One region of the Streptomyces sp. 1222.5 genome, then DNA from elsewhere that is predicted to be linked to it. Evidence: riboswitches for the same ligand, from Rfam matches in the RefSeq annotation. Region 1 holds a riboswitch; the other holds the start of a gene.
The links. Region 1 has a riboswitch for glycine ahead of gcvT (glycine cleavage system aminomethyltransferase GcvT). Riboswitches for the same ligand answer to the same signal wherever they lie in the genome.
Positions count from the first base shown of each region.

Region 2: linked by a shared signal. The riboswitch ahead of gcvP (aminomethyl-transferring glycine dehydrogenase) and the one ahead of gcvT (glycine cleavage system aminomethyltransferase GcvT) in region 1 are both predicted to bind glycine.

Region 1 covers NZ_FNSZ01000001.1:2,914,793-2,920,437, reverse strand. The annotation lists gene glyA (serine hydroxymethyltransferase) at 1-871, opposite strand, end outside; gene gcvH (glycine cleavage system protein GcvH) at 886-1,263, opposite strand; gene gcvT (glycine cleavage system aminomethyltransferase GcvT) at 1,380-2,498, opposite strand; glycine riboswitch at 2,657-2,754, opposite strand; gene BLW57_RS12975 (AAA family ATPase) at 2,923-3,591, shown strand; gene BLW57_RS12970 (enhanced serine sensitivity protein SseB) at 3,658-4,449, shown strand; gene BLW57_RS12965 (enhanced serine sensitivity protein SseB C-terminal domain-containing protein) at 4,660-5,445, shown strand.
Region 2 covers NZ_FNSZ01000001.1:7,164,237-7,169,881, reverse strand. The annotation lists gene gcvP (aminomethyl-transferring glycine dehydrogenase) at 1-2,489, opposite strand, end outside; glycine riboswitch at 2,664-2,759, opposite strand; gene BLW57_RS32475 (PRC-barrel domain-containing protein) at 2,879-3,250, shown strand; gene BLW57_RS32470 (DNA polymerase IV) at 3,415-4,917, opposite strand; gene BLW57_RS32465 (MerR family transcriptional regulator) at 4,986-5,645, opposite strand, start outside.

The sequences.
Region 1 (5,645 bases):
CCTCCACCGTACGACGCTGGCGCTCCTTGAACTCCTCCGAGGCGGCGACCTTGAAGGAGACCGCCTTCGCCGCGATCACGTGCTCCAGGGGACCGCCCTGGAAGCCCGGGAAGACGGACGAGTTCAGCTTCTTGGCGAAGTCCTTCTTGGCGAGGATGATGCCGCCGCGCGGACCGCCGAGGGTCTTGTGCGTCGTGGAGGTGACCACGTCCGCGTGCTCGACCGGGTTCGGGTGCAGACCGGCGGCGACCAGACCCGCGAAGTGGGCCATGTCGACCCACAGGTACGCCTCGACCTCGTCGGCGATCCGGCGGAACTCGGCGAAGTCCAGCTGCCGCGGGTACGCCGACCAGCCCGCGATGATCACCTTCGGGCGGTGCTCCTTGGCGAGCCGCTCGACCTCGGCCATGTCGACCAGGCCGGAGTCGTCCACGTGGTACGCGACCACGTTGAACTGCTTGCCGGAGAAGTTCAGCCGCATGCCGTGGGTCAGGTGGCCGCCGTGCGCCAGGTCCAGGCCGAGGATCGTGTCCCCGGGCTGGGCCAGCGCGAACAGGGCCGCCTGGTTGGCGGAGGCGCCGGAGTGGGGCTGGACGTTCGCGTACTCGGCGCCGAACAGCTCCTTGATCCGGTCGATGGCGATCTGCTCGGCGACGTCGACGTGCTCGCAGCCGCCGTAGTAGCGGCGGCCCGGGTAGCCCTCGGCGTACTTGTTGGTGAGGACCGAGCCCTGGGCCTCCATCACCGCGAGCGGCGCGAAGTTCTCGGAGGCGATCATCTCCAGGGTGGACTGCTGGCGGCCGAGCTCGGCGTCGACCGCGGCGGCGATCTCCGGGTCCAGCTCGTGCAGGGGCGTGTTCAGGACGGTCATCGGGCTACGACTCCTCAGCCGGCGGTGTGGGCGGCGTACTCGTCGGCGGAGAGCAGGTCGGCCGGCTCGTCCGAGATGCGGACCTTGAACAGCCAGCCGCCCTCGAAGGGGGCGGAGTTGACCAGCGACGGGTCGTTGACGACGTCCTCGTTGATCTCGGTGATCTCGCCGGTCACCGGCGAGTACAGGTCGGAGACCGACTTCGTCGACTCCAGCTCACCGCAGGTCTCGCCCGCCTCCACGGTGGAGCCGACCTCGGGGAGCTGGGCGTAGACCACATCGCCGAGCGCGTTGGCCGCGAACTCGGTGATGCCGACCGTCGAGACGCCGTCCTCGGCGGCCGACAGCCACTCGTGCTCCTTGCTGTAGCGCAGCTGCTGGGGGTTGCTCATGGCCTGAATTCTCCTGTACGCGCGGGAGTGCTGGTGAATGGGGTACCGCTGGGACGGTTCGCGGGCAGGCGGAGGACGCGCGGGTCGTGCGACCGGTGCGTTCCGCCGCCCAGTGTCTACTTCTGGCGCTTGTAGAAGGGCAGCGCCACGACCTCGTACGGCTCGTGGCTGCCCCGGATGTCCACGCCCACGCCCGCGCTGCCCGGCGCCGCGTGCGCGGCGTCGACGTAGGCCATGGCGATCGGCTTGCCCAGGGTGGGGGAGGGGGCGCCGGAGGTGACCTCGCCGATCACCTGGCCGTCCGCGACGACGGGGTACCCGGCGCGCGGCACCCGGCGGCCCTCGGCGATCAGGCCGACCAGGACCCGGGGCGGCTCGGCGGAGGCGCGCTCGGCGGCCGCGGCGAGCGCCTCGCGCCCGACGAAGTCGCCCTCCTTCTCGAACTTGACCACGCGGCCGAGCCCGGCGTCGAAGGGGGTAAGGGAGGTGGTCAGCTCGTGCCCGTACAGCGGCATGCCCGCCTCCAGGCGCAGGGTGTCCCGGCAGGACAGACCGCACGGCACCAGACCGGCGCCCTCGCCGGCCTCGGTCAGCGCCTGCCACAGCTCGACCGCGTGCTCCGGCTTCACGAACAGCTCGAAGCCGTCCTCGCCGGTGTAACCGGTGCGGGCGATCAGCGCGGGCACGCCGGCGACCGTGCCGGGCAGGCCGGCGTAGTACTTCAGGCCGTCCAGGTCGGCGTCGGTGAGCGACTTCAGGATGCCGGGGGACTCCGGGCCCTGGACGGCGATCAGCGCGTAGGCGTCCCGGTCGTCGCGGACCTCGGCGTCGAAGCCGGCGGCACGCTCGGTGAGCGCGTCCAGCACCACCTGCGCGTTCGAGGCGTTGGCCACGACCATGTACTCGGTCTCGGCGAGCCGGTAGACGATCAGGTCGTCCAGGATGCCGCCGTCGGCCTGGCAGATCATGGTGTAGCGGGCGCGGCCGACACCGACCGAGGCGATGTTGCCGACCAGGGCGTGGTTCAGCAGGGCGGCCGCATCGGCGCCGGACACGGTGATCTCGCCCATGTGGGAGAGGTCGAAGAGGCCGGCCCTGGTCCGCACGGCGAGGTGCTCGTCGCGCTCGGAGCCGTAGCGCAGGGGCATGTCCCAGCCGGCGAAGTCGGTCATCGTCGCACCGAGCGAGCGATGCACGGCATCGAGCGCGGTGAGACGGGGTTCAGTGCTGCTCATCGGTCGGTCGTCTCCCAGGACAGGAATGGGACGGGCGAGGAACGTTCCTCCCCATCTGTCATCGGAACCTGAGAGGTTCGCCACGACCGCCACAGGGACGATCACGGCTTGCACCGTGGGTGGGGCCGCTGTCACAGCGGCCCGCTTTTCAGATGTGCCTCGCCCGCGCGGTAACGGGGCCTGAGAGATTCAAGGGAGGGACTTGCTCCTTCGGCGCCCCGGTGAAGACTGCCGGGGACTCTCCCGCGCGGATTCAAACGGCCGGTATGCAGTTGGCGGGCTCATCATTGCACGCCGCGCCCCCACCCGTCAGGGCCCGCATTCTGTAACCGACCTGTGGCAGTACGCGCACCCAACCGCATTACCTTCTCTTTACATTTAGCGGGCAAGGGGGTTACCGAACCCACAGGGGAGGACGATCACGGTGAACAGGACCTCGGCCTACGCCGCCACCACCGGCATCGCGGTGCCGAAGCAGCCTTCCGCGCCGGCCCGTGAGCGCGCGGCGGCCCGCTCCGTCCCGGTCGTCCGCGACCTGCGCGACCGCGCGGGCCGCAGCCCGCACGCCCTGCTCTTCGGGCCGGCCGACCTGGTGGTGATCACCGGCCTGCCCGGCAGCGGCAAGTCCACCCTCATGCACCGCACGGTCACCGGCCACCGCATCGACTCCCAGGACACCCGAGACCGCTGGGACACCAAGGTCCCGCGCGCGCTCCCGTACGCGCTCTACCGCCCGCTGGTCCGCCTCGCCCACTACACCGGCCTGCGCAGGGCCCTGCGCACCGGCGAGGGCGTCGTCGTGCACGACTGCGGCACCCAGCCGTGGGTGCGCGCCTGGCTGGCCCGCGAGGCCCGGCGCCGCGGCGGCACCCTGCACCTGCTCCTCCTCGACGTCCCGCCCGGCACGGCCAGGGCGGGCCAGCGCGAGCGCGGCCGGGGCGTGTCCCGCTACGCCTTCCGCCGCCACCGCCGTACGGCCGAGCGCCTGCTGTGCGCCGTGGAGAAGGGGGAGCTGCCCGCCGGCTGCGGTTCGGCGGTGCTGCTGGACCGGGACGCGGCGGACGTCCTCAGCCGCGTGGGCTTCACTCGGTGAGGCGCTGTCACAGCCACCCGCTAGCCTTCTAGCTCACAGCAGTGGTTCCCAGCAGGCGGTAGGCAGATGGACTTCCCGGCGGACATCAGCGCGGACTTCCCGGCACAGGCGCACCCCCACCCGCACGGCGGCTGGCCGGGCAACGAACTGGAGGAGGTGCTCTCGGCATCCCTCGGCATACCCGCGGCCGGCGGCCGGATCGTCGAGGTCCTCGGCCGGAGCTTCCTGTGGATCCCCCTGCCCAACGGCGGAGGCCCGGACAGCGGCCCGCTCGACCTGCCCACCACCGAGATCGACGGCCAGGTGTACGTCCCGGTGTTCAGCTCCGAGGAGCAGCTGCGCCAGGTGGCCGGCTCTCACATGTCGTTCACCATCGCCCCCGCCGTGGAGTTCGCCCAGGGCCTGCCCCCGCAGGCGGGCCTGGTCGTGAACCCGGGAGGCGTGGTCGGCGTGCCGCTGCCGCCCGAGGCGGTCGCCGAGCTGTGCCGGGCCGGCCGCACCCCGCTCGACGGGCTCGGCACCGGCGGCCGGGTCCGGCTCTTCGAGCCCGACTGGCAGGACGACCCGGTCGACTTCCTCGCCGCCGCCTCCGCCGAGTTCGCGCAGACCGGCGTGGTGCTCACCGCCCGCCGCTGCCTCGCCGCGATCGAGACGGCCGACCCGGTGATGTTCGTGGGCGTCGAACTCTCCCAGTGGGACGGCGACCTGCGCGCGCTGCCGCTGGAGGCCCTGGGCCGGGCCCTCGGCAAAGTCCCGGTCAAGTGGCCGGTCAACCTCGTCCTCCTGGACGTCGCCCAGGACCCGGTCGCCGACTGGCTGAAGACCCACGTCCGCCCCTTCCACCAGTACGGTCACTAGACCCGACGCGGGCGCGGGCGACCCCGGGAGCGCGCGGCCGCGTCCGGCGGGCGCCGCCGCCGCGGGGCGCGTGGACCCACCACCTATCCGCACCCGCGCACGAACACGAGGCCCCGGGCTCCTGGGCGCTTAAGCTGTCCCCACACGCGGGGAACAATCGGAGGGGCGGTAAGACAGGTGAGCGCGAGCCCAAGCGGCAGCGTGGAAAACATGCTGCGCCAGGTCACGCCCGGACGCTACGACGCCTACGAGGCCCTGCTCCGCGCCCTCGCCACCCCCTCCTCCGGCCAGATCTGGATGCTCCTGTGGCACGGCCAGGCCGGCTCCCCGGACGCCCAGTACGGGGACATGGAGGTCGACGGCTTCCACTACGCCCCCTGTGTCACCTCCGCCCAGGAGCTGTCGGCCAGCGGCTGGAACCGCTCGTACGAAGTGGTCGACGGGCTCGACGTGGCCCGCACCCTCTACCCCGACCACTACGGCCTCTGGCTCAACCCGCACGCCCGGGGCGGCGGCGTCGGCATCCCCTGGCTGGACCTGCGCCGTCTCGCCACCGGACTGGACCGGCAGCCCGCCGGCCCGCTCCGGCTCGCCGAACCCACCATCGAGATCCCGCAGTTCTACGCCCTGCTCGCGCAGAACGCCCACCGCACCCCGGCCCTGCGCTCCCTGCGCCGCGCCTGGGTGCAGCCGGCGCTCGGGGCGCCGTACCTCGCCCTCGGCCTGGACGTGTACGACACCTCGCCCGCCGCGGTCGACTCGGTCCGCGGGATGATGCAGCAGTCCGTCGGGGCGGTCCCGGAGGGGCTGCCGGTGTCGACGGTCGCGATGACCGACGAGTACGACCCGGTGGTGATGTGGATGCGGGCCAACGCGCGCCCGTTCTACGACCGCGAGGCCCACGCGGCCCCGCCCCAGCCCCAGCTGCAGGCCGCTCCGCAGCCGCAGGCGCCGGCCGCGGGATACGGCTATCCGCCGGTGCACGGTGGCTACTGATCAACTCGTCGCGGCACCCCGCTCCTTGGCGCCGGAACGCAGGATTTGCGCGGACCGAGTGCTTCTGCGCGCGTAGACATCAGCCGTACGCCCCAAATCGCGCAAATTCCCCGTTCCGCCACAACTGGCCCGCGTCCGAGAGCCGTTACCCACTGTTCGGATAACGGAATCCCCCGCACTGCATCACGGTTGCGCATACT
Region 2 (5,645 bases), 4.2 Mb from region 1:
CTGACGCCGGTCGCCTTGGTCAGCGGGCGCAGGTCGATGATGCACTCGTGCGCGACCAGGTTGCCCGGACCGGTGTAGAGAACCGGGAAGTGCGGCTCGAGGCGCTTGGCGACGTAGTTCGCCGAGAGCACGGCGACCTGGGTGGCGCGCTTGAGGCCCTCGCCGCCCATCAGGCGGACGTACGCCCACGAGATGGGGAGGATGCCCGCGCTGCCCCACGGCGCCGCCGAGATCGGGCCGACGCCCGTCTCGGGGCCGGCCGCCGGCTGGAGCGGGTGGTTCGGCAGGTACGGCGCCAGGTGCTCGCGGACCGCGACCGGGCCGACGCCGGGGCCGCCGCCACCGTGCGGGATGCAGAAGGTCTTGTGCAGGTTCAGGTGGGAGACGTCACCGCCGAAGTGACCCGGCTTGGCGAGACCGACCAGCGCGTTGAGGTTGGCGCCGTCGACGTAGACCTGACCGCCGGCCTCGTGCACCTGCGCGCAGATGTCGGCGACGTGCTCCTCGAACACACCGTGCGTCGACGGGTAGGTGATCATCAGCACGGACAGCTCGTCACGGTGCTTCTCGATCTTGGCGCGCAGGTCCTCGACGTCGATCTCGCCGTCGTCGGCGGTCTTGACGACGACGACCTTCATGCCGGCCATCACGGCGCTCGCCGCGTTGGTGCCGTGCGCGGAGGACGGGATGAGGCAGATGGTGCGCTGGTCGTCACCGTTGGCCCGGTGGTAGCCGCGGACGGCCAGCAGACCGGCCAGCTCGCCCTGCGAACCGGCGTTCGGCTGGAGCGAGACCTTGTCGTACCCGGTGACCTCGGCGAGACGATCCTCCAGCTCGCGGATGAGCGTGAGGTAGCCCTCGGCCTGCTCGGCGGGCACGAAGGGGTGCAGCTGGCCGAACTCGGGCCAGGTGACCGGCTCCATCTCGGTGGTCGCGTTGAGCTTCATGGTGCAGGAGCCCAGCGGGATCATGCCGCGGTCGAGCGCGTAGTCGCGGTCGGCGAGCTTGCGCAGGTAGCGCAGCATCGCGGTCTCGGAGCGGTGCTCGTGGAAGACCGGGTGGGTCAAGTAGTCGTCGGTGCGCAGCCGCGCCTCGGGCAGGGTGTCCTCGGCCGTCGCGTCCAGCGCCTCGATGTCGGCGTCCACACCGAAGGCGGACCAGACGGCGGCGAGCTGCGCGCGGTTGGTGGTCTCGTCGCAGGCGACGGAGACGTGGTCGGCGTCGACCGCGCGCACGTTGACCCCGTTGTCCCGGGCAGCGGCGACGACCTCGGCGGCCTTGCCGGGGACGCGCGCGGTGAGCGTGTCGAAGTACGCGCCGTGGACGATCTCGATCCCGCCGCCGCGCAGGCCCGCGGCGAGGAGGGAGGCGTAGCGGTGGGTGCGGCGGGCGATGGTCCGCAGTCCCTCGGGGCCGTGGTAGACGGCGTACATGCCGGCCATCACCGCGAGCAGGACCTGCGCGGTGCAGATGTTGCTGGTGGCCTTCTCACGGCGGATGTGCTGCTCACGCGTCTGGAGCGCGAGGCGGTAGGCCTTGTGGCCGTCGGCGTCGACGGAGACACCGACGAGGCGGCCGGGCAGGCTGCGCGCGAACTTCTCGTGGACGGCCATGTAGCCGGCGTGCGGACCGCCGAAGCCCATGGGCACGCCGAAGCGCTGGGTGGTGCCGACGGCGATGTCCGCGCCGAGCTCGCCCGGCGAGGTCAGCAGGGTCAGGGCCAGCAGGTCGGCGGCGACGGTGACGAGGGCGCCCAGCTCGTGCGCCCGGTCGATGACCGGCTTGAGGTCGCGTACGACTCCGGAGGCGCCCGGGTACTGGAGCAGTACGCCGTTGATCTCACGGGCGGCGATGTCGGCCGGGATGCCGTCGCTGAGGTCGGCGACGACGACCTCGACACCGGTCGGCTCGGCACGGGTCTCGATCACGGCGATCGTCTGCGGCAGCGCGTCCGCGTCGATCAGGAAGAGGCCCTTCTTGTTCTTGCCCATGCGCCGGGACAGCGACATCGCCTCGGCGGCGGCGGTGCCCTCGTCCAGCAGGGAGGCGCCGGAGGTGGGCAGGCCGGTCAGCTCGGCGACCATCGTCTGGAAGTTCAGCAGGGCCTCCAGACGGCCCTGGGAGATCTCCGGCTGGTACGGCGTGTAGGCGGTGTACCAGGCCGGGTTCTCCATGACGTTGCGCAGGATGACCGGCGGGGTGAAGGTGCCGTAGTAACCGAGCCCGATCATGGACCCGAGGACCTGGTTGCGGTCGGCGAGCGAGCGAAGCTCGGCGAGCACCTCGGCCTCGGTGCGGGCCCCCGGCAGGTCCAGCGCGTCGGCGTTCTTGATCACGTCCGGGACCGCGGCGGCGGTCAGGTCGTCGAGGGAGCCGTAGCCGACGTGCGCGAGCATCTTGGCCCGCGCCTCGTGGTCGGGGCCGATGTGGCGCTGCTCGAAGGGAATGCCGGCTTCGAGCTCGGCGAGCGGGGTGCGATGGGCGGTCATTGCGGAGGCCTCCTGGTCTGACGCGACCTTCGAGGGGCACCCCGGTACGGATACCCCGACGGCCTCCCCCTCTGTCATCTCAACCTGAGAGCTTCACCGGACGTCCGTGGACGCCGGCTTTCACCGTCGGTGAGGGCGGACGCCGTCGACATCCGCCCTGCTTTCCAGAGTGACCTCGTCCGTGCGGTACGTGGGCCTGAGAGATTCCGGGGAGGATTTGCTCCTTCGGCGCCTCCGACGGTGGTCGGAGGACTCTCCCGCACGGGGTCAGCAGCCGCTGTCAGCCTACCAGCGAGGTCAACGCCCGGGGCTTCGAGTGGCCGCCTCCTTGAATGTGCTCTTTTGTAGTGCTTACGGATGAGTTGCGACCACGTGGAGGGAGAGGGACCGTGCTGACCGACATCGATCCGCGCAACCTGATCGGCCGCAAGGCGTTCGACCGCAATGGCACCAAGATCGGCACCATCGACGAGGTGTACCTCGACGACGCCACCGGCGTGCCCGAGTGGGCGGCCATACGCACCGGCCTGTTCTCCCGGGACGCCTTCGTCCCCCTGGAGCCCAGCGAACTGATCGAGGGTGCCCTCCGGGTCCCCTTCGAACGCGCGCTCATCAAGGACGCCCCCGACTTCGGCGTCGGCCGCCATCTCTCCCCCGAGCAGGAACTCCAGCTCTACCACCACTACGGCCTCGACGTGGCGCCGCCCCACGCGATCCCCGATCACGACTTCGGCAAGCTGGCAGGCTCGGAAGAACCCTGACCCCGGCACCCTCCCTCTCCTCCACCCATCCGAAAACGTCCGCGGCACCCCGCGCGCCGCACGTCCTCGGCCGCCCGTCCGCGAACGCTCGGCTCCGTCGCGGGCGGTGCACCGGTCGGCAGCACCCTCGCGGTGCCCGCCGGGGCCCGGGGTGGAACCGTGCGTCAGCCGTTGCCCGGCACGGCGACGTGGCCGTCCGCCGTCTCCCCCGGAGTCGCCCGTCCACCGGCGGTCGGCGCGGCGGCTTCTGCCGGGGTCCGGGGCGGAGCCCCGTGGGGAGCACCGCTCGGCGGGGTGGGACGGATGGGCGAGTGGGCCGGGCCCGGGTCCAGGACCAGCGGCAGCGGCTCACCCACCTCGAGCGCGGGATCCCCGACCGAGAACGTCCGCACCCGCCCGGGAGGGGACTGCGGAGTCTCGAACCGAACGGTGACCCGCCCCAGCCCGCTGCCCTGCACCCAGCCGGGCCCGTACTCCGCGTGCCGCACGTCCTGACCCGCGCGCCAGTGCCGCTCGGGGGGCTCCTCCGGCGCCGGCACCACCTCGGCGACGGCGTCCACCGGCGGAGCCTCCACCGCCCCCGAGGACTGCGGCTGCGCCGCCTGCGCGAACAGGTCCTCCTGGGTGTAGTCCGCGAGCCCCGTGACCCCCACACCGAGCAGCCGCACCCCGCCCGTCGTGTCCACCGCCTCCAGCAGCCGCGCGGCCGCCTCCCGGATCACCGCCTGATCGTCCGTCGGCCCCCGCAGCGTCTCGGAACGGGTGAGCGTCGAGAAGTCGTACCGGCGCACCTTGAGCACGATGGTCCGCCCCGACAGCCCGGCACCGCGCAGCCGCCCCACACAGCGGTCGGCCAGCCGCTGCACCTCGAGCCCCACCCGCAGCCGGTCGTGGATGTCCACGTCGTAGGTGTCCTCGACCGACACCGACTTGGCCTCCCGCTCGGCCACCACGGGCCGATCGTCGTGCGCCAGGGCCATCGCGTACAGCGCGTGCCCGTGCGCCTTGCCGAGCAGCCGGACCAGCTCGTCCTCCCCCGCCTCGGCCAGCTCCTCGACCGTGGTGATCCCGGCTCTGCGCAGATGGTCCCCGGTGGCCGGCCCGACCCCCGGCAGCGTCCGGACCGTCATCGGCGCCAGCAGTGCCCGCTCGGTCCCCGGCTCGATGAGCACAAGGCCGTCCGGCTTGGCCTGCTCGGAGGCGATCTTCGCGAGCATCTTGGAGGCGGCGAGCCCCACCGACCCGGTGAGCCCGGTGGCCGCCCGGATGTCCGCGCGCAGCTTCACCCCGGCCAGCCGCGCCGACTCCTCGTCCCAGGCCGTCCCCCCGGCCTCCAGATCCACGAACGCCTCGTCCAGGCTGAGCGGCTCCACCAGCGGCGACAGCTCACGCAGCAGCGCCATCACCTGCTCGCTGATCGACCGGTACACGGTGAAGCGCGGCACCAGATAGGCGGCGTTGGGGGCCCTTCGGCGCGCCTGCGCCATGGGCATCGCCGAGTTGACCCCGAACACCCGGGCCTCGTACGACGCGGTCGCCACCACCCCGCGCGGTCCGAGCCCGCCCACGACGACCGCCTTCCCGCGCAGGCTCGGCTTGGACGCCTGCTCCACCGAGGCGAAGAAGGCATCCATGTCGAGATGCAGGATCGTGGGCGCGTTTCTCACATCTCCGATGCTGCACCACGGCACTGACAATGCGGGTGCGCCCGAGGCGCACCCGCCCGGCGAGGAGGTCAGACCGCGCGGTTGCGGCGCCGCGCCAGCTCGTCCGCGGGGTTGTGACCGACGAGGGTCTCGCCTGTGTCGACGCGCTCACCGTGCAGCTGGGAGAGCGCGCTTTCCACGTCCCGCCACACCACGCCGACCGCGATCCCGAAGATGCCCTGACCGCCCTGGAGCAGGGCATGGACCTCGTCCGGCGAGGTGCACTCGTACACGGTCGCCCCGTCGCTCATCAGCGTCATCCGCTCCAGGTCGCGGAAACCGCGTTCCCGCAGGTGCTGGACGGCCGTGCGGATGTTCTGCAGCGAGACACCCGTGTCGAGGAACCGCTTGACGATCTTCAGGACGACGACGTCCCGGAAGCTGTACAGACGCTGTGTGCCCGACCCGTACGCGGGCCGCACACTCGGCTCGACGAGGCCGGTACGGGCCCAGTAGTCGAGCTGCCGGTAGGTGATGCCGGCGGCCGCGCAGGCCGTGGGCCCGCGGTAGCCGATCTCCTCGGACGTCATGGACGCCGCCCCTCCGCCGTTCGGCACCGCCGTCGGTCGCTGCTGAGCGTTGTCGACCGCGCTGCCGGAATGGGGATGACCCCTGTTCGAACGCAGCTGAGAGCTCGGGGGAGGGTACGGACCGCTCTCCCCCAGACCGTGTCCGGGGGCACCCCCAGC